4 regions of the Nitratireductor aquibiodomus genome follow, and region 1 is predicted to be linked to each of the others. Evidence: riboswitches for the same ligand, from Rfam matches in the RefSeq annotation. Region 1 holds a riboswitch; each other region holds the start of a gene.

What was found. A riboswitch is a leader RNA that binds a small molecule or an ion and turns the genes downstream of it on or off. The one in region 1 is predicted to bind cobalamin.
Region 2: linked by a shared signal. The riboswitch ahead of BLW55_RS08245 ((2Fe-2S) ferredoxin domain-containing protein) and the one ahead of BLW55_RS20160 (HupE/UreJ family protein) in region 1 are both predicted to bind cobalamin.
Region 3: linked by a shared signal. The riboswitch ahead of BLW55_RS13190 (LLM class flavin-dependent oxidoreductase) and the one ahead of BLW55_RS20160 (HupE/UreJ family protein) in region 1 are both predicted to bind cobalamin.
Region 4: linked by a shared signal. The riboswitch ahead of metE (5-methyltetrahydropteroyltriglutamate--homocysteine S-methyltransferase) and the one ahead of BLW55_RS20160 (HupE/UreJ family protein) in region 1 are both predicted to bind cobalamin.

Annotation. Positions count from the first base shown of each region.
Region 1 is NZ_FNSL01000002.1:210,368-216,259, forward strand. Features, by position in the region: gene cobN (cobaltochelatase subunit CobN) at 1-1,509, opposite strand, end outside; gene cobW (cobalamin biosynthesis protein CobW) at 1,514-2,551, opposite strand; cobalamin riboswitch at 2,727-2,929, opposite strand; cobalamin riboswitch at 2,991-3,190, shown strand; gene BLW55_RS20160 (HupE/UreJ family protein) at 3,226-3,846, shown strand; gene cobU (bifunctional adenosylcobinamide kinase/adenosylcobinamide-phosphate guanylyltransferase) at 3,862-4,380, shown strand; gene cobO (cob(I)yrinic acid a,c-diamide adenosyltransferase) at 4,382-4,996, shown strand; gene cbiB (adenosylcobinamide-phosphate synthase CbiB) at 5,036-5,892, opposite strand, start outside.
Region 2 is NZ_FNSL01000001.1:1,742,280-1,748,171, reverse strand. Features, by position in the region: gene BLW55_RS08265 (RrF2 family transcriptional regulator) at 1-235, shown strand, start outside; gene BLW55_RS08260 (ABC transporter permease) at 753-1,538, opposite strand; gene BLW55_RS08255 (ABC transporter permease) at 1,535-2,428, opposite strand; gene BLW55_RS08250 (ABC transporter substrate-binding protein) at 2,466-3,956, opposite strand; gene BLW55_RS08245 ((2Fe-2S) ferredoxin domain-containing protein) at 3,958-4,668, opposite strand; cobalamin riboswitch at 4,898-5,108, opposite strand; gene BLW55_RS21095 (ZinT/AdcA family metal-binding protein) at 5,375-5,892, opposite strand, start outside.
Region 3 is NZ_FNSL01000001.1:2,759,478-2,765,369, forward strand. Features, by position in the region: gene BLW55_RS13180 (TRAP transporter small permease) at 1-278, opposite strand, end outside; gene BLW55_RS13185 (sialic acid TRAP transporter substrate-binding protein SiaP) at 337-1,320, opposite strand; cobalamin riboswitch at 2,253-2,448, shown strand; gene BLW55_RS13190 (LLM class flavin-dependent oxidoreductase) at 2,646-3,665, shown strand; gene BLW55_RS13195 (ABC transporter substrate-binding protein) at 3,719-4,651, shown strand; gene BLW55_RS13200 (FecCD family ABC transporter permease) at 4,673-5,842, shown strand; gene BLW55_RS13205 (ABC transporter ATP-binding protein) at 5,839-5,892, shown strand, end outside.
Region 4 is NZ_FNSL01000001.1:1,250,808-1,256,699, forward strand. Features, by position in the region: gene BLW55_RS20915 (CbiX/SirB N-terminal domain-containing protein) at 219-659, opposite strand; cobalamin riboswitch at 618-817, opposite strand; cobalamin riboswitch at 991-1,190, shown strand; gene metE (5-methyltetrahydropteroyltriglutamate--homocysteine S-methyltransferase) at 1,284-3,632, shown strand; gene BLW55_RS06035 (superoxide dismutase) at 3,710-4,324, opposite strand; gene BLW55_RS06040 (DUF2753 family protein) at 4,352-4,903, opposite strand; gene irrA (iron response transcriptional regulator IrrA) at 5,118-5,627, opposite strand; gene irrA (iron response transcriptional regulator IrrA) at 5,660-5,892, opposite strand, start outside.

The sequences.
Region 1 (5,892 bases):
ATAGTCGACGCGCCGGTCTGCCGAGCGCCCCCGGTCCGGCGCAAGCGCCACGGTGACATTCCCAAACCGCGCCGCGCGGAACGGAAAGACGCCATCGTCCGCATCGTCTTCGGCCGGTCGCCAGGTGGCGAGCAGCGTTTCGCGCGCCTCTTCGGGCAGCGCATCGAAGGCCCGCCGGTATTCATCCAGCGAAAGCGATTCCGAAGGCTGTTCGAGGCGCTGCATCAGCGCCCTTGGCGTCTCGGGAACGCCATCAACCGCGTACCCCGCTTCACCGAGGTCATGCAGCATGGCGAGCACGCTCGACGGCACGTCGAGCCCCACCGCATAGCCGGTGCGCCCTGGCGCACTCGGATAATCCGGGATGAGCACGACAATGCGGCGCTCGGCCTTTGGTGTGCGGGCAAGCTTCAGATGTGCGGTGATCCTCGCCGCCACCTGCCTTATGCGCGCGGGTTCGGGCCGGTTGCGCTGAACGCCGAAGGACAGCCCTTCATCCAGCGCCGCCTCGTCCTTGAAGGAAATCGCACCCGCCATCAGACGGCCATCGAGCTCCGGCAGCACCACATGCATCGCAAGGTCAGCGGGCGCCAGACCGCGCTGGCCTTCCTGCCACGCTTCGCGCCGCGTGGTGGCGGTGACCACCTGAAAAACCGGCACGCCAAACCGGTCGAACAGCGTTTTCTCGCCGGGCTCCGCGCCGCTGGAAAAGGCTGTCGCGGTGATAAGCGCCTGCGGCTTCAGCCTCTCCACGGCGTCCTGCACGAAACCGGCGGCAACCGGGTCCCGCAGGCTGGAAACAAAGATCGGGACGGCGCAAAGACCCTGTTCCTCAAGCGCCTCCACCAGCGCGTCGATGGGCGCGACATCGCTGGCAAGCAGCATGGAGCGATAAAAGAGGATCGCAACGATTGCCCTGCCGGGCTGCGCGGCGAAAAAACCTGCCTCCACAATGCCATGGCCCGGCGCATAGAAGCCGGCCTTGGCGACCGGCTCGGCTTCCGGCGCTTCGATATCCTGTCCCGCAAGGCACGCCATCTGCATGGTCAGCGCGCGCATATTGTCCGGTCCGCCCTCGCGAAAGCAGGCAAGCAGCGCCGCGCGCGCTTCAGCCGAAACGGTGGAACGCTCGGCAAGGCGCGGATCGTCCTGATGGCATTCGCCGGGTAATAGCGCCAGCGCGATGCCCTTGTCTCGCGCAAGTTCCGCCAGCCGGTCGCAGCCATAGCGCCACCACTCATAGCCCCCAAGCACCCGCACCAGAATGGTGCGGGCATGCGCTGCCGTGTTGTCGATCCACAGATCGACCGACATGGGGTGTCTCAGATCGCGCAGCGCGGCAAGGCGCAGCGAGGGCAGGGCCTCGCGCCCGGTCTGCCACGCAGAGGCAATCCCCGCCAGATCGCTGTCGGTGAACGACAGCGCCACCATGTCCGCCGGCGACTGTTGCAGATCGACAGGTTCGATCAAATCGTCCAGAGAGGCGGTGGTGGTGGCGAGGATGTGCATCGGATCAGGCCGAGAGAAGGCTTTCGATGCGCGCGCGGTCGATGCCCTTGAGGCCGATCACGACGAGCCGCGTTTCGGCAGCTTCACCGGCCTTCCACGGACGGTCGTAATGATGCGAAACGCGCGGGCCCACGGCCTGCACCTGAAGACGCATGGGCTTGCCCTTCACATGGGCGAACCCCTTGAGGCGCAGAACCTCGCCTGTCTCCACCACCGCATTGACCCGCTTTTCCAGATCTTCGGGGCGCAGGACCGGCGGCAGGTCGACAACGAATGTGTCGAAATCGTCGTGCTCATGATCGTGCGGGTCGTCGTGATGCGTCTTGCGGTTCTCGATGTCGTCTTCCACCGCGAGGCCGAGACCGAGCAGCAGCGCCGGGTCCACCTTGCCATGGGCGCTCGGCACGACCTGCACATTGCGCGACAGATGATCTTCGATGCGGGCGCGGGCGCGCTCATTGCCTTCCGCGTCCAGAAGATCGCTCTTGGACAATACGATGAGATCGGCGCAGGCCACCTGATCGTCGAACACTTCTTCCACGGGATCGTCATGATCGAGCGTTTCATCGGCGGCGCGCTGCGCGGCGAGTGCATCCATGTCGGAGGCGACCCGGCCATCGGCCAGCGCCGGCCCGTCCACCACCGCAATGACGCCATCGACGGTGACGCGATTCTTGATCGCTGGCCACTGGAAGGCCTGCACCAGCGGCTTGGGCAATGCCAGGCCCGAGGTCTCGATCAGGATGTGATCCACCTTCGGCTCGCGGGCGAGGATCTGGTCGAGCGCGGGCACGAAATCGTCGGCCACGGTGCAGCAGATGCAGCCATTGGCCAGTTCCAGCACGTTTTCCTCCGGGCAATTGTCGAGCCCGCAGTTTTTCAGCACCTCGCCATCGACGCCCGCATCGCCGAATTCGTTGACGATGATGGCAAGCCGCTTGCCGTTTGCCCCTTCCAGAATGTTGCGGATGAGCGTCGTCTTGCCGGCGCCGAGAAAGCCGGTCACGACGGTGCAGGGAACCCGGTCGAAACGCGTTGTCATGGTATATCCTTCAGGTGATGGAGTGTGGAGAACGATAAGACGCGGGTGAGGGGCACACGGGGCTTTCGCGGCCGCGTACCGGCAGAGACACCATGAATGATCGGGAGAAGGCGCGCAGCGGCGCTGTCGGCAGTCATAATGTACACTCCTTGCCCGGGACACCCGCCAGGCGGTCAGGATTTCACTTTCAGACGGCAGGTTTCCTGGCTCACGGGTCGCTGCGCTCTCCAGCCTTCCCAGGGCGTTGCCCCAGTGGCGTGTCAGGTGCGCTCTCCGCTTACAGTTGCGGGGACAGCTGCGGCATTGGGCAAGGCCCGCACCGCATTCCCTCTTAGCCTCCTCCCTTGAGGGAAGAGGACCGTCTATCGCGCATTTACGGCTCGCCCGACGGGTCTGTCAATGCGGGCAACAAAGCGATTGCGGGGCGTGGCGATTCTTGTATGCTCCGCCCGCTGTCGGTTCCGCTGAAGCGGACCAGAGGGAACATGGTGCGGCGCCAAAAGCGCCAAGGCCATGGCTGCCCCCGCAACTGTAAGCGGTGAGCATTTTCCTGATCGCCACTGAGGCTTTTTGTCTTGGGAAGGCTGGAAAACGCTGCGACCCGTGAGCCAGGAAACCTGCCGACAACCTGAAAGAAACACCGTATCCCTCGGGTGGAGGGGAAAGGACCGGACATGACCTCGCGTATCGCACGCATTTTTTCCGCATTCGTTTTTTCATCGCTCTTCGCAACTGGCGCCGAGGCCCATCATGCCATGGGTGGAGAAACGCCCACGACCCTTTACGAAGGGCTGGTATCAGGGCTCGCCCATCCCGTGATCGGGCTTGACCATCTCGCCTTCATCGTCGCTGCCGGCCTCATTGCCGCTGTCGCCGGCATGAGCCTTTTCGCGCCGCTTCTCTTCGTCGCCGGTTCGCTGATCGGCGTCGGTCTGCACCTGATGCTGCTCGATCTGCCGGCGGCTGAAATCATCATCGCGGCAAGCGTTCTTGCCGGCGGCTGGCTTCTGGCGCGCGGCCGGGCGGTGGAGAATCAAATACTCGTCTTCGCGCTGTTTCTGGTGGTCGGCGTGTTCCATGGCTATGCCTTCGGCGAGGCCATTGTCGGCAGCGAGGAGACGCCGCTCATCGCCTATCTCGCCGGCCTCGCCGCAATCCAGAGCGCCATCGCGCTCGGCGCATATTTTCTGGTCCAGTCGCGTGGCTGGGCCATTGAGGCCATGCAGCCCCGGCTTGCCGGTGCCGCCATCCTTGGCGTTGGCGTGACCTTCCTTGCCGGGCATCTTGTCGGCTGAGCCGGCAAAATAGCGATGCGATCCCTTCATTTCGTTCTGGGCGGCGCGCGCTCCGGCAAGAGCCGCCATGCCGAGAGGCTGATCGAGGCCGCACCGGCGCCCTGGCACTACATCGCCACGGCGCAGGCCTTCGATGACGAGATGCGCGAACGCATCGCCATGCACCGCGCGCGGCGCAAGGAGGCGGTGGCGGGGGCGTGGCAGACGCACGACGCCCCGCTCGACCTGCCGGGTGTGCTTGAGGAACTACCGGCCCGCGAAACGGTTCTGGTCGATTGCCTCACCCTGTGGCTCAGCAACCTCATGCTGAACGACCATGATCCAAAGCCTGCCGCCGAGAGACTGCTTGCAGCCCTTGCCGCGAGAGAGGGAACCACGGTTCTCGTTTCGAATGAGGTCGGCTTCGGCATCGTGCCCGAAACGCCGCTCGGCCGCCACTTCCGCGACGAGGCGGGAATTTTGAACCAGAAGGTCGCTGCCACAGCGGACAACGTCACGCTGGTGGTGGCCGGCTTGCCCATGAAAGTGAAGTGACATGCGAGAGATCGACGCAAACGAAGCCGAGCGCCACAAGGCCAAGATGGCCAAACGCAAGGCGGTTCAGGATGCCGAAGTGCGCGACAAGACGGTCGAGAAAGGGCTTCTGATCGTCAACACCGGGCCGGGCAAGGGCAAATCCACCGCAGCCTTCGGTCTTGCGCTGCGCATGCTCGGCCATGGCCGCCGCGTGGGTGTCGTGCAGTTCATCAAGGGCGCCTGGCACTGCGGCGAGAAGGATGCCTTCGCAGCCTTCGGCGATCAGGTCTCATGGCACACGATGGGCGAGGGCTTCACCTGGGAGACGCAGGATCTGGCGCGTGACATCGCCGCCGCCGAGCGCGCGTGGGGAAAGGCCGAGGAACTGATGGCCGACCCGAGCATCGGTCTTGTCGTTCTCGATGAGCTGAACATCGCCCTGCGCTACGACTATCTCGATCTTGAACGCGTGGTGACCGCACTGACCGGGCGGCGCGACGACCTGCATGTGGTCGTGACCGGCCGCAACGCAAAACCGTTATTGACCGAGGCCGCCGATCTCGTCACTGAAATGGGGCAGGTGAAGCATCATTTCGCCGCTGGCGTGAAAGCGCAGAAGGGTGTGGAGTTTTAGGACGCCCTGCTTCGAGGTGGTGCGTGGTTCGACAAGAGATCAAACCAGTTGCCAAAGCCCCGCCGCCACCGCCACAAGCCCGATCAACAGCCCGTCTGCAATCCGGTAGAGCGTGAGCGCGCGGCGGATGTCGTGGGCATTGGCCGCCCGGCGGCCGCCATCTCCCATCACGGCGTCGTCCACCACCTCGCCGCCATAGCGGCGCGGGCCGGCAAGGGCGAGGCCGAGCGCGCCTGCCATGGCCGCTTCCGGCCAGCCCGCATTGGGCGAGCGATGATGGCGCGCATCGTGCCGCACCGCGCGCCATGCCGCTCCAGCCGAGGCGTCGCGCATGAAGAACGCTGCAGCAATGAAGAGAAACGCCGTCAGGCGCGACGCGGGCAGGTTGATCAGATCGTCGAAACGCGCCGCCGCCCAGCCGAAATGAAGGTGCCGCGCGGTCTTGTGGCCGATCATGGAATCACCCGTATTCGCGGCCTTGTAGAGCGCGCCGCCCGCCAGCCCGCCGACCGCCAGCCAGAACACGGGCGCGACCACGCCGTCGGAGCAATTTTCGGCAAGGCTCTCGATGGCCGCGCGCGAAACGCCGGCCTCATCGAGGCTTTCGGGATCGCGGCCAACGATCTGCGAAACCGCTCTTCGGCCTTCCGGGAGGCCGCCGACGTCGAGCCCGTCCGCCACCGCTTTCACATGGGTGGCGAGGCTACGCTGGGCGATCAGCGAACTGCCGGCAAGCGCGGCGACCAGCAGACCGGCCCAGCCGGAAAGAGCCGTCTGGATCAACCAGCCCGCCAGACCTGCAAGCATCAGAATGACGGCCAGCGAGAGCGCGCCATTCAGGCGGCGCGCACCCGGCGAAAGGGTTTCGACATTGCATCGCGCGTCCGCCAGCGCGA
Region 2 (5,892 bases), on a different contig from region 1:
TGAGGCGCTGGGTGCACCGTCACTCTTCAACGTTGGCCCAGGCAGGGAGAAGGCTGAGTGCTATGTGGAGCAGGCCGTTGACCAACGTGTGAAGGCAACTCTGGAGAGGGCTGAGGCCCACATCAGGCAACAGTTTTCAGAGATCACGGTCGAAGACATCGCCAGGGATTTTGAGAGCCGGATGGCCTCGGAAGCACCGGCGCGCCCAGCCTCGTTTCGATGTTCGCACCGGTGACTCTTCTGGAGAGGCGAGGAACCTTGCCCCGGAGGGAGCGCAATATCTCAGCCATCAGCGCCCCCGTTTCACCGATAAGTCTGCGACACAAAGAACGCGCGACTTCTCAACTGGTTCAAGGGTAAATCGAATACGCGTTTGTTGCCGAGCATTGTCGATCATCGGGGCCTGAATTGCCCCCCGGGATTTGTGGACGCCTTCTTCACTAACTTTAAGGGAATGAGGCCCTGACGGGCACTCGCAATTTCAGCGATGCGTTCAAGCGCGATGCTGTCGCGAAGATTACCGAGTGGGGCTATCCGGTTGCGAATGTGTTGAGCTTGTACCGTGCGCGGCGATTGTTCGAAGTCGCCAGACGAATGTCCTTAGCATAGCTTCGCAGACGTGGTGCAGGTTTCAAGACTGAAAGTATCGTTTCGGTCCTGCTCTGCCCCCATTTCGGTCGCGCAGGTATAGGCACCCGTTGCTCGAAAACGGACACTGGCCGAGCGCGAGAGCGGCTGTTGTATAGGCCAGTTCACCGGGCTTCATGAGGTCGTACGTCGTCGAAGGCCATGTTGATCAGAGTTGCCATCGATGCGATTGCCAGACCGGGCCAGATCATCAGCATGGGGTCATCGAAAATGAACATCCGATATTCGAACAGCATGGAACCCCAGTCGGGTTTCGACGGGTCTGCTCCCAGTCCGATGAAGGCAAGCGAAGCATAATTCACCACCGATTGTCCGGCATTGCTGCCCACATGGGTGAACATGATCGGCAGCGTGTCGGGCAGTACGTGCCGCACCACCAATCGTGGCGTATCAGCGCCCAGTGCCTGGGCCGCCTGCACATAGGACAGGGCCAGTGTGCGGTGGGTCAATGAATTGGCGAGTAGGGCGTAAGGTCCGATCCCTGCGAGCCCAAGCGCCAATCCAGCGGACAAAGGCGAGAGCCCGAAGATTGCGGCAGCCGTCAGGGCCCAGATCAAGGTTGGCACCACGATGAACAGTTCGCAGAAGCGCAGCATCAACCGTTCGGTCCCGCCGCCCAGGATCGCTGCAAATGTCCCCAGGAGCGATCCGCCGAGAAAGCCGACAGTGCCTACAGCGAGTACCACCAGAGCCGTGCGCCAGCCGGCGACAAACATGCGCGAGGCGATATCTCGGCCAAGGTTGTCGGTACCGAGAAGGTGTTCAGTCGACGGACGCTGATGACGAGACAGGATGTCTACCGCGTCGGGGTCGTGCGGCTGCCAGAAGCCTCCCGCCAGCAGGGAGATGGCGAACACGAAAAGCAGCGTGAAAACTACTGTGCGCCTCATGCCGAGCGCGGGTCCAGCCGTCGCATCGTGAGTTCCATCGCAGCGTTCATGGTCAACATCCAGACGGCGACAGTCATGATGTAGGCAAGCAGAGCGGAATAGTCGCGCGCGCTGATGGACTGCACCAGAAACTGGCTGACACCCGGCAGACCGAACAGCACTTCCAGCGTTGCCGTCGTGCCGATCGCCCAGCCTGCCTCGGAGCGCACTGCCGACAGCATTGCATAGAGCGCGCTGCAATGGCAGTGATGCCACATTGCCTGCCTACGGGTCAGTCCCTTGGCGATAGCGGTGCGGAAGTAGGGTTGCCCGGTCTGTTCAAGCATGTCGCGCCGGTAGATGCGCGCAAACAGACCAATTGAATGCAGTGCGATGAGGACGATGGCCAGCGCATAAATCGATGGCCCGCCCGAAAACGGTCGTATGAGCTGAAATTTGACGCCAAGCACCCAGATCAGGAGCAGTCCGAGCCAGAAGGCAGGCACCGCCTGCACGCTGATTGCGAGGCCGCGGCTGAAACGGTCAGCAATGCCCCGCGGCCGCAGAGCGGCAGCGAAGCCCAACGGCACCGCCAGTACCCCCGCGAGCACCAGGCCGGAAATGCCGAGCGTAAGCGAGAGTGGCAGGCGTTTCATGAATTCGTCAAAGACAGGCTCCCCGGTGCGGAACGAGCGCCCCCAGTCGCCGGTGACGAAGCCCGCGAGCCAGTTGAAATAGCGCTGTGCCAGCGGCTGATCGAGCCCCCATTCGGCGCGCATCGCCGAGACCGTTGCTGGATTGGCGGGCAGGTTCCACGCGCGGATGGCGATCTCGACAGGGTCGGCCGGCATCAGAGCGACAACGAGGAAGGCGAGCGCGGAGACCGCCAGTAAACTGGCGGCCGCACGCAAGCCCAATCTCAGCGTATGCTCCAGCACGCGAGTTCGTTCAGCGCGCCTCCCCCATCTCCGGTCGGAACACGTGATAGTCTGAACCCCACGGCTTGTAATTAGGCAGGCGCTGCGAGAGGCCGACATGCCAGCTCGGTGACACGAGGAAGGTTGCAGGAGCATCCCTATAAAGCTGCTCCTGCGCCTCCAGCGCAATCTCCGTGCGCTCTTCCAGCGTTCCCGCCGTCGAGAATTCGGCAATGATCGCGTCGAACGCGTCGCTCTTGTAGCGCGAATGATTGAGCGGACCATCGCTCTTCAGCATGGAATTGAAGAAGTAGGCGGGGTCTCCTGCGGGCGCCGTATGCTGCGCCCAGAGCGCAATGTCGAAGTCGCCACCGGCAGCATAGTCGCCGATGTTCTCAACGACCCTGGTATCGGAGGCAATGCCGACGCGGGCGAGGGCCGCTTTGACCACCGGCATCATGGTGACAAGGTCCGGTCGCTGCGGATAGGTGACGATCAGTATGGAAAGTGTCTCGCCGTTCTTCTCCTGGATCCCGTCACTGCCGGGTGCCCAGCCGGCCTCAGCCAGTAGAGCCTTCGCCTGGTCGAGATCCGTTACGCGCGGCTCCTTCGCCGCAAAGGGGAAGTAAGGCGCAAAGGCGCCGGTGGCCCGCGAGCCTGCATTGATCGCCGCGACCAGTTCCTGGCGATCGATGGCAAGGTCGATTGCCTGTCTCACCCTGACGTCGGAAGTGAAAGGTCGTTCAGTGTTGATGAAGCCGAAATACTGGTAGCCGACCGGAAAGGATTTGACCGCGAGATCCGGATTGGCTTTCAGACGCGAAAGACCTTCGGACGGCAGGCCGAAGGCAAGATCGAGTTCTCCGGCCTCGAAGGCCAGCGCCATCGTTTGCGCGTCGCCGAAACGGCGTAGGTTGATTGGTGAGCGGCTTTCCGCGCCGGGAAAATGCGGATTGGGCGTGAGTTTAAGGTTCTGGTCGACATTGAACGCCTCCACCGCATAGGGGCCGGTGAACAGGAACGAGCCGTCATCCTTCACGGTATAGGCCATCAGCGGCCACTCGGCGAAGAGAGCGGCGATCAGGGGAACGGGTCGCTCGGTGGTGAGCGCGAGTGTGAGATCGTCCAGCGCCTCGAACTCGATCATGCCGCCGGTGGATTTGGCTGCCGGCAGATTGGCGAAGGTGTGGTCGAAACCCTTTTTCAGCGCGGTCGCCGTGACAGGCGAGCCATCGGAGAAGAAGCGGCCTGGCGCGAGCTTGACGGCCCAGCTTAAATCGCCCGTACGCTCGGCCGTTGCGGCCAGCTCGGGTACGAGATTGCCTTCGCTGTCGACCATGAAAAGTTTCTCACCGATGCCATGGCTGACCAACGCCCAGCTTGAAGAGCCCTTGGTTGGGTCAATCGCGGCGGCAATGAAGGTCGCGCCAGCCTGGATGGCCTCCTGCGCAACTGCCGGCAGGGCAAGCATGCTGGAAGAAGCGATCAGCGCGGCAAGCGCTGCGCGGGTAATGTGTCTCATGTCAGTCTCCTGTTGGATCGGAATGGGTATTGTCGCGCAGGCGCTGTTTGCGTCCCGTCGGGTGATAGGCGAACTCGTCGACGACGCGGTCACCGAGCAGATGCTCTTCGACGATGCGGTCGATCGCCGCCTCTGTAACGCCGCCGTAATACGTGCCCTCGGGAAACACCTGCACCACCGGGGCGAGCGCACAGGGGCCGAGGCACGTGGATTTCGCGGTCATCGTGCCGGAGCCCGACGCGCGCAGCTTGCGGCGCTGTTGCTCGTTGCGCAGATGTCCCCAGATCGCGTCCGCCCCGGCGGCGTTGCAGGCTCCGCCTTCGCAGACCAGGACGCGCCGCTTCTGTGCAGGCACCAAGGACGCCGCGGGTTTTTCTTTTTCAGGAACAATGTCGGGGGCCATGGCCGCGCCTTCGATCAAGGCGGCGAGCAAGGGTTCGAAATGCCGCTCCTGCGCAATATCGCGGGTGACGCGTATCGGTGGCCAGCCGCCGGCAGCCTCCGTCTGCCAGCGCTTTAGCGAGCGTGTCAGCCAGTTCATGAAGCCAGGCTCCATCGGCAGCACCAGCGGAACGATCAGAATGGATGTGAAACTGCGGTCACGAAGATCGAGAAGCGCCTCCCGCAGCGACGGTTGACCTTGTTCGGAAAAGCATGACGTGGCCTGCGCCACACCGGGAAGGCGCGCGGCCATGCGCGCCAGTCGCTGCATTTCAGCATACGGTGCGGCGGCAAATGCGGATTTTGCCACAAGAAGGACAGCCTGGCCTTTGAGGGAATGTCTGTCCCCCAGGTCGTATTGGCCTGTGTCCGCTGACGTTGAAGCCCGTTCCAATCAAAAACCCCCGTTGCGATGCAGACGGGGATCCGGAGACGTCGCGCGTGTTCAGTTCTTGCGAACCGGACACAGAGTGCGCGCTCCTGCGGCAATCCCCGGCCACGGAACTCTATGCGGTCAGGCAGGTCTCCTGGCTCGCGGGTCATCGCTGCTTTGCCTGTCTTCCCGGCTAAAACGCCAGTGACATCGATGGCAAAGCGGCTCTCCGCTCACAGTTGCGGGTCAGCTCCGGCATTCCCCGAAAGGTCACCGGATTCCCTCTTAGCTCCCTCCCGGCAATGCCGGCAGGGAGAACCTTGACGCGGCGAAAGTCTCGAATTGTGTTCCACTTGTCAATCGCGATTGAGCCGTTTTGCTCAGCCTCCACGATCAAGGCGCCAATGCCGTCAGTCGATTGTCGGGCGCACGATGTTTGTTGGTTGAAAAGCGTTGTCCCGCGCGCCGAGGAACCTGGTCACACCGGAAGGCGGTTCGAGGGTTTGGCTGTGTCGAGCATGGCAAGTCCCCTGACTTTGGGATGATCGAAAGGTTGCGCCCGGCTGGAAGCCGGGCGCGGGTTCATTGAAAGAAGCGTACCTAATCAGTGCGCGATCATCTCGTGAACGATCTCATCGGCCTTGAGAGAGGACGGATAGTAGGTCGGCCAGTTCGTCAGTTCTTCCAGAATGGCAGCACGATCGTCGCCCCAGTAGAGGTGATAGTGGTCGGTCACCTCGGGCGCGATCCTGTGATCGCTGAACTGGATGAACGCAGGCGCGTCGTCGTCGCCTTCCGTCTTCTTGAAGATGAAGCGGACGCCGCGATTGCCCTTCTCATAGGTCAGGATCTCGTAGCCGTCATAGGCGTAGTGGCCCTCAACTGGCTGGCCGTCGCGGTAGAAGGTGACGACGTCACCCTTGATCGTGATCCGCTCGACATCGGTCTTGTAGCCCGTGTCGTAATAGGCCTTCCACTCGTCGGCGGTCTTGTCTCCGTTTTCAGCCTTGTGCTCCCAGACCGGATCAAGCGTCCCGTCCTTCAGATGCGGATAGACCGACTGCCAGTCGCCTGCATAGTCCGAGAGGGGGCGGTCCTTGATCTGGCTGTCCTCGAAATAGC
Region 3 (5,892 bases), on a different contig from region 1:
AATTCCAGCACGATATGGCTTCCGGTGATCTGGCAGCGAACCGCCCCCGCAAACGCCAGTATGACCAGCAGATAGCGCGCGGCCTCCTCGGTCCAGCTTATGGAGTCGTTGAGGACGTATCGCGTGAAAAACTGAACAAAAACAACAAGAAATAAAGCAAGAAAGATTGCGAGAAGCGCGTAGTCCGCCAGGCTTATCTTAAAGCCTGCGAAATGCGCTTCGTCCTCTGCGGAAATCGCGTCGAAGTCGATTTCCGGCACCATGGTGTTCTGCGCCATCAGCGCGTCCTCCCGTTGCGCAAATGGGCCCGGCAAATGCCGGACCCACAGGCCGATGTCATTCCTGAATGGCTTGAAGGCGTTCGAAGATCGCGGCATCCCACGGCACATCCTCGCCCGTCAGATGCGGCGCGACGGCTTCCATGAATGGTTTGCGATCCACTTCGTTCACGGTCACTCCCTGGTCGCGGAACCAGTCAGCCAGCTCTCCCTCCGAGGCGACGATCTCATCCGATGTCTGCGTTGCCACGGTGGCGAGCGCCTCCAGTAGAGCGGCGCCGTCCTCACCCATCTTGTTCATCGTCACAGGCGATACGACCGTCGCCAGCGAGTTTGTGATGTGCCCGGTCAGATTGATGTTCGACTGGACCTCGTAGAACTTCTTGAACTGGATCGTCGGGAGTGGATTCTCCTGCGCGTCGACCACACCCTGCTGCAAGGCGAGATACACCTCGGCGAAGGCCATCGGGGTGGGGTTTGCGCCCGTGGCGCGTGGGAACATCTGATAGGCCGGAGCGTTGGGCGTCCGAATTTTCAGACCCTCCATATCCTTCGGCGATAGGATCGGCTTGTTGGCGGTCACATGGCGCGCACCGTAATAGGTCATGGCCGCGACCGTATTGCCGGAAACCTTGTTATACGCCTCACTCATCTCATCGAAGAGGTCGGAGTTCACATAGGCCTTCCAGTGTTCATAGGAACGCATGGTGAAGGGGTAGTCGGAAATGCTTATGGGGCCGTAGGATTGCCCGAGAAAGGCAACGCCCGTGTAGATCACATCCACCGTTCCAAGTGAAAGCGCTTCGTTGAGGGCTGCTTCCTTCCCGAGTTGCGATGCGGGGAAGACCTCCATTTTGTAGCGGCCCCCGGTTGCTTCTTCGAGAAGCTCGGCCGCGCGAAGCGCCGCAGCATGGTAGGGCGTGGAAGCCTCGTAGACGTGACCGAACTTCAGGACGTCCTGGGCGAGGGTGGCTGTTGCACTGGCGGCGATGGCCACAGCGGCTCCGATGGAGAGCGCGCGAAGTCTGGATAGTTTCAACATGGTTCCTCCCAAAAGAAATGAGCAGCTTCTCCCGGTGTAGCTGCATCAGGCACCTGTTATTGCCCCGCTGTCTCCGTTTGAAGGAAGCGGAGCACTCCCGTCCTCCCTCCCCTCATTGCGGGGGAGAACCAGGGCGTTTACGGAGCCATGACAGCTCCGTTTTCGGCGATGCGAAGATCGACGAAATGCTCATGCAGATGATCGGCATGTACGAATACGCCGGCAGCCCTCCTTGCTGGACACGGCGGTAAAACTGATGATCGGCATGTGTTGAATATCATCACAAAGCCCCACACCTCCTGTGAGGCCACGATGGCGGGCAGTTTACTGTCGTCACCGGCATGGTGCGCCCGGCATGGTTTGAGCCGGCGATGCTCGTGATGGCGCTCCAAAGCGTCTGAAGTCGCCCGGTCAAAGCACCGACCGCCTCGACGCAGAGCCTGTGGTTGCAGGCTGAAAGCAGGTCAGGGCGCACGGAAGTCCGGCATTCTGCCCGCAGATTGTCGCTCGATCAGAGCTGCCCATTAAACGAGACGTGTCCACCCGACTGCACCCCCCGAGGTGAGCAGCCATCCAACCGGCGTGCTCAATGTTTATATATGAAGCATACATTCATTTATAAATCAAACACTAGATCGCCGTGCGTTCATCCGCACGCACAAAGGACGATCTAAATTCTTGATGGAGCATCGGAATAATCCGAAAACCGGATTCCACTTTTCGGTCCGATGCTTTAGTTCCACCATCGGTTGCTTTCCGCCGGGATATGCCAGGGCGATGCAGCGGAAGGCCTGGATTTTCGCCTATGGATGGCGGACTTCGGAGCGAACGCGGCCACAGGACTGGCAGGGCGTTCAGGCTCGCCCGGCCCAGCCGATGATTTTGTCATGGAACCGGGCTGCGGTGTGTTGCGCGGCGACCGCTTCGCCGCTAGGGTCGCTCCCGCATGCGGTTCCGCATCCTGCGGATGAAAAGGGAACCCGGTGCGATCTCCTGGCGGGATCAATTCCGGGGCTGCCCTCGCAACTGTAAGCGGCAAGTTCTTCCAATGCCACTGGCCAGAGCCGGGAAGGCGGAGCGAACGTCCGAGCCGCGAGCCAGGAGACCTGCCTCATGCATTGACCATGAACGCCGGACGAGGTGCGCCGGCAGGAGGATCAGAATGCATGCAGGCGCGGCTTTGCCGGCGACAAGACGATTTAACGGGCTCGATCGTCTTCGATATGTTATATCATTTCAAATGAGTCGTTTCCGCCTTTTTCCGTCGGTTGCTGCAGGTGGCCCGAATGCGCGTTGATCTGGCTGGATTCGCGCGGGAGGGGGCATTGGGCGATCACGCTGCACTCATGTACCTCGTCGAACGCGCTGATGCGCTTGGCTTTGGCGGCATCTGGTTCAACGAGTTTCACTTCGCCCGGGAAGCGCTGCCCTATCCGTCGACGCTGTTGCTCGGCGCGGAGATCCTGGCGCGTACGGAGCGGCTGCGCTTCGGCACGTCGATCCTCGTCCTGCCGCTCTATCACCCGCTCATGCTGGCCGAGCAGATCGCGCAGCTTGATTTTCAGAGCGGCGGCAGGGTCGATTTGGGCATCGGACGTGGCACGGAGCCCGCGACTTTCACCGCGCTGGAGATTTCGCGTGACGATGCGCACCGCCGCTTCTGCGAAGCGCTCAGGATCATGATCGAAGCGTGGACAAAGCCGCACTGCTCTGCCGATGCCGGACCCTGGAAATTCGCCAATGTCGCCGTCGGACCGCCTCCGGTTCAGAAACCGCATCCGCCCGTCTACGTGGCCGGCGTCTCAGAAGAAACCGTCGACATCGCCGCGCGAAACGGGTTTCCGCTGCTGCTCAGTCTCGAACCGAACGAGGCGCGGCAATTGCCCGTGTTTCACGCCGCACTTGAACGGCATGGCGCGTCGCGGGCATCGCTCACGGCCTCGTCGCTCTCTCGTTATGTGGTGATTGCTCCGACCCGGGCTGAAGCTGATGAGCGGGTCGACACGCTTCTCGATAGACTGAACACGCGCCGTGCCGAACGCGCGCTGGCACGCGGGATGACACCGCCAGAGCCGCGCAGCCGCGCTTTGATGATGGCTGATTTCACCATCGCGGGGACACCCGAGGAATGCCATGCGCAATTGCACGCGCTTTCGGCACGCACGGGTTCCAGCAGCATACGCTGCCTGTTCAGCGCCAATGGCTTGATCGCCAACGATGTGGCTCTCAGGGGCATGGAGCTCTTCGCTGCCGAGGTGCTCCCGGCTCTCGACAGGCAGGCCTCTTCTCCATCCCCATTCGAAAACGCCGGGAATGAGCCGGCTTTGCAAGGAGTGAATTCATGATGCGTTATGGCGGTCTCCGCGCTTTTGCGGTCGCGGGTCTATTGGCGGCTTCGATGCCTGCTTTCGCAGATGGAGCGGGCTTTCCCTATACGGATGAGAACTGCGGTGTCACCACCACCTATGACGCACCGCCGGCAAGGGCCGTTACGCTCAGCAACAACGCAACGGAGATGATGCTGGCGCTTGGGCTGGAAGACCGCATGGCGGGCACCTCCTATATGGCGAACCTCAAGATCAGCCCGCAATATGAAGAGGCGTATAACGAGGTTCCCGTGCTTTCGCCGCTTGTCGCCACGACCGAGCAGCTTATCGAGGTGGAGGCCGATTTTGTCTATGCCGGTTATCCTGACGGCTTCAGCGAAAGCCGCCACACGCGCGACCAGTTGCATGATCTGGGCATGAAGACGCGGCTCAACACCGAAGGCTGCAATCTCGGCAAATTCGGTTTCGATGAACTCTACGCTGAAATCCGCTCCGTATCTGCCATCTTTGGCGTGCGCGAGCGCGGCGAAGCACTGATCGCTGACATTGAAAAACGGCTCGCTGCAGTGGAAGAGGATCTCAAAGGCGCGGACGCCATACCGGTGTTCATCTTCAACGGCGGAGAGGCCGCCCCACGCGCCGTTCTTGGCAACACCATGCTGTCGCATGTGGTGTCGCGGGCCGGCGGCGAGAACATCTTTGGCGATGTTGCAAACCGCTATGGTCAGGTGTCCTGGGAGCAGATCGCCGAGCGTATGCCTGAATACGTCGTCGTCTATTACTCCGGCACCGCCGGCGGCCAGGTGGTCGGTGACCCTGCCGGTGAGCTGGGCCAGGGGCGGATCGAGATATTGAAGGCGAACCCGACCATCGGGGACGTGCCGGGCATTGTCGGTGAAAGATTTGTCACGATCGATTCCGTCTGGGGCCAGCCGGGGCCGAGCTCCATCGATGCGGTGGAGAAACTGGCCCGTGCTTTCCATCCCGAGCGGATGGGCGAATAGCAGGCGAGCGGGACTCACGGGATGCATGCTCCCGCCCCGAAGAGGGACGACCCAGACAGCCATGAAGCGCTGCTTGCCGTGCTCCAGTCAGCACCGCCTGCGCGAGGCGCGGCTCTTCGCCGTGTTGCTTTCGCCCGCGCGGCAAGCGGCGGGTCGCCAGGCTATGCGCTGGTCATTCTCCTGATGGTGGGGCTGCTCCTGGGTATGGCCATTGCGGGACTGATGTTCGGCTCGGTGCACATACCCGGTGGAACGGCGGTCGCCATTCTCGCCAATCTGGTGGCCGGCGACGGGCTGGTCGAGCCTGACTGGCGCGCGGTCTATGAGACCATTGTCGTCCAGACGCGCATGCCGCGTGTCGTGCTCGCCGCCCTTGTGGGCGCGAGCCTGGGGGTAACCGGCATGACGATCCAGTCCATCGTCCGCAATCCATTGGCCGGCCCGAGCATCCTCGGCGTTTCCTCCGGTGCGGCAACGGGCGCCGTGGTGGTGATGCGCTGGGGGCTTCTTGGTCTCGGCGTGTTCACGTTGCACATCTCGGCCTTTCTCGGCGGACTGGTAACACTCTTCGCAGTGTTCTGGGTTGCGCGGACGGGCGGGCACATGACACCGACGCGACTTGTGCTTGCCGGTGTGGCGATGAGCGCGATCCTGAGCGCGCTCACAAGCCTGATTGTGCTCACATCACCCGATCCGCAGCTCGCCTCACGGGTCCTGTTCTGGACACTGGGCGGCTTCGGCACCGCGCAGTGGAAGCTCATTCCCATTCCGCTCGTCGCCCTTGCGCTTGGGCTTGGCGTGATGCTGGTTCAGGCCCGTCGTCTGAACCTCCTGATGGCGGGAGACGAGAGCGCGGTGGCGCTCGGGCTCAACGTCCAGCGTTTCCGTCAGAGCATGTTTGTGCTGGCAGCCGCGCTCACCGGCATCACCGTGGCGGTGAGCGGCGTGATCGGATTTGTCGGTCTCATCATGCCGCACATCGTGCGGTTTCTCGTCGGAGCGGATCATCGTCGCGCACTGCCGGCGGTGGCGCTTCTCGGTGCGAGCTTCACCATTGGCGCCGATCTTGTCGCCCGCACAGTGATCGCGCCGCTAGAGCTGCCCGTCGGCATCGTCACGGCGCTCGTGGGCGGCCCGTTCTTCATCTGGCTTCTGCGGCGCGACGCGCGCGCATTTGGGGGTGCGCGATGAGTGTTCGGCCCGGTACGCTCGATCTGCGCTCGGTCACCGTGCGCACCGGC
Region 4 (5,892 bases), on a different contig from region 1:
TCCGCCCCGGCAGCGTTGCACGCCCCGCCCTCACACACCAGAACCCGTCTTTTCTGCGCCGGCACCAGAGAGCCTTCCCGTACCGGAGTTTCAGCGGGAGGAACGGCCGGCTCCTGAGCAATGTCGCCGATGAGACCGCCAAGAAGCCGTTCAAAATGTGCACTGCGAGCAATGTCGGATGCTATGCGGATGGGTGGCCAGCCGCCGGATGTTTCGGCTTACCAGCGCCGGAGCGATTTCGACAGCCAGTTCCGGAAGCTCGGCTCCATCGGAAGCAGGAGCGGGACAACCACGATCTCAGAATAATGTTCTGCCCGCAGTTCCAGAAGTGCGGACCGCAAGGACGGCGTCCCCTGTTCGGAGAAACAGTACTGAACCGCCGTCACACCTTCAAAACCTGCGGCCATTTCAGCGAGGCGCGCCATCTCGCCATGAGGTGCAGCAGCAAAAGCCGACTTTGCAAGAAGCAGGATCGCGCGGCTTCCCTGCCCTTCATTCAATAATGCATTCGTATCCACTGCCATTCCTCGAGCTGATGCGATCGGGAACGGCAGGGAGATCGCGCGTCGGAACCGGATATTCCGAAGCACGCGCTCCTGTGGCATATCCCGACCACGGAACTTCACACGATCAGGCAGGTCTCCTGGCTTGCGGCTCATCACAGCTTCACCCGTCTTCCCGGCATAACGCCAGTGACATGATCGGCAAAGCGGCTCGTCGCTCACAGTTGCGGGTCAGCTCCGGATTTGAACCGGATTCCCTCTTAGCCGCCGACCGAGACAGGTCTGCCGACGGAACCTTGACCGCTTCGAAAAGTATACGCAGACCCGCGCCTGTCAACCTTCTGCCGGCCGACCCGCGCGCGCACATGGACCAACTCCGGAACAGGATTTCCCGACAGCTAAAATAGAGAGGCACATCACCCCTCAGACAAGAGGTAAAGATATAAACATTTCTTTATATCATTCTTGACTTTCCGCCGCATTGCGAGGAATCTGGGCGCGTCGTGGTTCTCGAACCTGCCTTCAGGCGGATTCGGGCTAAGAGGGAAGCCGGTTCAAATCCGGCGCTGCCCCCGCAACTGTCAGCGGCGAGCCGAAATCCATTCAAGTCACTGGACAGACGTCCGGGAAGACGGATCAAGGCCGAGACCCGTGAGCCAGGAGACCTGCCATGACGAAACAACGTCAACGGGCGGGGTGTCCGGTGTTCGTCATGCGGCGGCCGTTCAGGCCGCGGTCTGCGTACGCCTCCCCCCTGCCCCAAACAGCATCGGGTGTGCCATGTCTGAACGTTCAATTCCTGTCTCCACGCTCGGCGTGCCGCGTATCGGCCGCCGCCGAGAACTGAAACTCGCCCTTGAAAGCCATTGGTCCGGCAAAAGCAGCGCAGAAACCCTTCTCCAGACTGCAAGGGAACTCAGGGCCGAGAACTGGAAGGAGCAGCGCGATCGTGGCGTTGCAATCATCCCTTCCAATGATTTCTCACTCTACGATCAGGTGCTGGACACCAGTGTGATGGTCGGCGCGGTTCCGGCAGACTATGGCTGGCAGGGTGGCCCGGTGCCGCTTGAAGTCTATTTCGCAATGGCGCGCGGCAGCCAGGGCTCCAGGGATGCGGGATGCGAGCACCCCGGGCACCCCGGCCACTCCGGCGGCCACAAAGCGCAGGAAATGACCAAATGGTTCGACACCAATTACCACTACATGGTGCCGGCATTCTCCGACGACCAGGTCTTCGCCCTCTCCTCCACCAAGCCGCTGGATGAGTTTCTCGAAGCAAAAGCGCTCGGCATCCATACCCGGCCCGTACTCCTTGGTCCGATCACCTTCCTCAAACTCGGCAAGTCCAGCGATGCAGGCTACGATCCGCTTGCGCTTCTGCCGCGCCTGCTGCCTGTTTATGAAGAACTGCTTCGCAAGCTGAAGGAGGCCGGAGCGGACTGGGTACAGATTGATGAGCCGGCCCTCGTCACCGACCTCATTCCCAACGAACAGGATGCCTATCGGCTTGCCTACCGGAAGCTTGCAGCCGCTGCCCCAGATCTCCGGATCATGCTTGCAACCTATTTCGGCGGGCTCGGCGGCAATCTGGAAACCGCGCTTTCCCTGCCTGTGGCCGGCCTTCACCTGGACCTCGTTCGCGCGCCGGAGCAACTCGACGCGGTGCTCGCCGCTGCGCGGCCGGATCTGGTTCTGTCGCTTGGCGTGATCAACGGCCGCAACATCTGGCGCGCTGATCTGGCTTCCCTCGCAGACAGGCTCGGGCCCGTCGTCAAGGCGCGCGGCGCAGCGATGGTCCAGCTCGCTCCGTCCTGCTCGCTGCTCCATATCCCCATCGATCTGGAACTGGAAACCACGCTCGACGCCGACCTGCGCTCCTGGCTTGCATTCGCCCTGCAGAAAATGGACGAACTTCATGTGCTCTCCGATGTTCTGTCCGGGAACGGAGCAGACGTTGCCGGTGCCCTGAAAGCAGCAGCCGATGCCGTCGCCGCGCGGCACGCCTCCCCCAAGGTCAGCGACCCTCTGGTTCAGGGCCGCATGGCGCGGATCAACGACGAGATGAAGACGCGCGGCGCCACGTTTGTCGAGCGCCAGAAGCTACAGGCTACCCGGCTCGGCCTGCCCGCCTTTCCGACCACCACGATCGGCTCCTTCCCGCAGACGCCAGAGGTTCGCAAGGCAAGAGCCGCACATGCACGCGGCGAGCTTAGCTTTGTCGACTACGACACGTTCCTGAAGAAGGAAACCGAAGCGACGATCCGCTGGCAGGAGGACGTCGGCCTCGATGTGCTGGTCCATGGCGAGTTCGAGCGCAACGACATGGTTCAGTATTTCGGCGAGCAGCTTTCCGGCTTCGCCTTCACCCAGCACGCCTGGGTGCAAAGCTATGGATCGCGCTATGTCAGACCGCCGGTTATCTACGGCGACGTATCCAGGCCCACTCCGATGACCGTTTCGTGGTGGCAGTATGCCCAGTCGCTGACGGACAGGCCGGTCAAGGGCATGCTGACTGGCCCTGTGACCATTCTCAACTGGTCTTTCGTGCGCGACGACATTCCGCGTAGCGAGACCTGCCGGCAGATCGCGCTTGCCATTCGCGACGAGGTCCGTGACCTTGAGGCAGCGGGTGCGCGCATTATCCAGATCGACGAAGCGGCCCTGCGCGAAGGCCTGCCGCTACGCCATGCGGACTGGAAGCACTATCTCGACTGGGCAGTGGAGAGCTTCCGCATTTCGGCCAGCGGGGTTTCGGATGAAACCCAGATTCACACCCATATGTGCTATTCGGAGTTCAACGACATAATCGACGCCATCGCCGCCATGGACGCGGATGTGATCTCCATCGAGACATCGCGCTCGAGGATGGAATTGCTCGATGCCTTCAAAACCTTCAAATATCCCAATGAGATCGGACCAGGCGTCTACGACATCCACTCGCCGCGCGTCCCCGAAATTGGTGAGATGACGGCGTTGCTTTCGCTGGCGCGCCAGCGCCTTGCCGGGGAGCAGATCTGGGTCAATCCGGACTGCGGCCTGAAGACCCGCAAATGGGACGAAGTGCGTCCCGCCCTGGTCAACATGGTTGCCGCCGCCCGCACGATGCGCACCGAAAACGCAAGCGCCTGACACCTGTAAACGCCGCCGGCTCTCAAGGCCGGCGGCGCACCGGACTTAGGGGAAGGCCATATCAACAGGTCCTGACCCTAAGCCCCGATGGCACTCTCATAGCGCTCGGCCACTATCTCCCAGTTGACGAGACCTTCCAGAAAAGCATCGACATATCTGGGACGCAGATTGCGGTAATCGATGTAGTAGGAGTGTTCCCAGACATCGCAGGTCAACAATGCCGACTTGCCTTCTGTCAGCGGCGTGTCGGCATTGCCCGTCTTGGCAATGGCGAGCTTCTCGCCATCAAAAACGAGCCATGCCCATCCGCTTCCGAACTGCGCAATGCAGGCCGCCTTGAACTCTTCCTTGAAACGGTCAACCGACCCGAAATCGGCAATCAGGTGCTTTTCGAGATTCCCCGGAACCGCGCCGCCGCCACCGGCCTTCATGCCAAGCCAGAAATGGCTGTGGTTCCAGTGCTGGCCAGCCTGATTGAACAGGCCGCTTTCGGCCGGCTTGTTGGCGCTCGTCAAAATGACCTCTTCAAGGCTCATGTGCCGATAGGTGCTGTCTGCCGTTAACGCGTTGAGCTTGTCGACATAGGCCTTGTGGTGCCTGCCGTGATGGAATTCGAGGGTCTCTGCGGACATGTAAGGCGCAAGCGCGTCCATTGCGTATGGAAGTTCTGGAAGCTGAAACAAAAGTTCGATCCCTTGTGCGGAGATCTGATCGTGGGATCACGAAAGCGGGCAGTGCGGGCAGTTGTCCCGCGCAAGTTCGGCATGTCGGGCAATGCGAAAAACGCTGAATGCGGCGTTGCGGACCGGCTCGACGATGCGATCAAGTTCCCCTGGCGGCGCATGGCGCTCGTTGAGGCGCACCGTCAATTCAGCCAGCGCGTTGCGCAGATTCCGGACGCATGAAATGCGCAGTTCGAGCGGCGAGGCCGGGTTCTGCGCCACCGCGAGAAGGCGCTCATAGGCGCGCCGGCAATAGGCCTCCGCTTCAGCGTTCTCACCAAGAGCCCGCGCCAGTTCGGCGAGATTGTGGCAGGAAACATTGTAGATAATCGGCGCCGGCCGCGCGTCGTGCTCCGCCGCGACCGCATCAAGCAAGCGTTCAGCCTCTGAGAGCGCCGCCTCATAGCATTTGCGCGCAGATGCGGTATCGCCTCCCCTGTAAAGAGCATTGGCTTCTTCGGTGAGGGTGCGCCAGCGCAGGTCGAAAGTCGGCCCGAGAGACGCTGGCGGCACCGTCCCGGAAGCCGGACCATTGATGTGTGGCCTCATGTCATGCGCCCTCACGGAATCTGCCGAACAGCAAGGCAATAAGCTCACGCGAAAACACCCCATCCGGAGCGAGCGGAACTGAAGAAAAATCAAGGACGGGCGGCCTGCCCCAGATGGTGTGCATGGGTTGTGTTCCTTTGACTATTGCTGAGAGTTCGAACCTGATTGCGGCGAGAAACTCCGTCCGGCCCGAAAAGAACGGCTCGCAATTGGGTCATCGGGGCATGTCACCGCCAGAGCCCGCGCGCCGGGCACACCCGCCGCTGCAGGCGTTGCGTGCTTTTTCAGGCTTTGACCTGCGAAGACGGATCACGACATCAACCCCGGCGATCTCGTAGCCAGCCGGAGCAGCCGGAAGCGCGCTGAAACAGACCGCGCCGGGTTCCACGTCCAGCACCCGGTCCTCAGCCTCCACGTAGAAATGGTGGTGATCGCCCGGATCCGTGTCGAAATGCATACGCTCGCCATTCATGCCGATCTTGCGGATCAGCCCGGCATCGGCAAACTGGTTGAGCGTATTGTAGACAGTGGCGAGCGATAAAGCGGTACTGTCGGCACGCGCATCCCGATGCAGGTCATCGGCGGTAACATGGCGATGTCGGCCGGTGGAAAACAGCAGGGCGGCAAGCGCGATACGCTGCCGCGTGGGACGTAACCCGCCCGCTTTCAGCATGTCCTGGAGCTCGTGACGCGCACTGCCCGTCCGCTCACGGGCCGCTCGCATCCTCTCCAAGGTTTCTTCCGGGATCTGAAGCATCAGGACGCCCCTTCCCCGGATCGAAATGACGGTCGGACCGGTTTTGCCGAACGCTCGCGTCTGACCCGCACGACGACATCCACACTCACAAGCTCATAGCCAAGCGGCGGAGGCGGAAGGTCATCAAGGGCGATAGCATTCATGGGAACATCCATCAGATGATCCTCGTCTTCCGCATAGAAGTGGTGGTGATGGTCGAGCTTCGTGTCGAAGTAACTCGTCGCTCCATAGA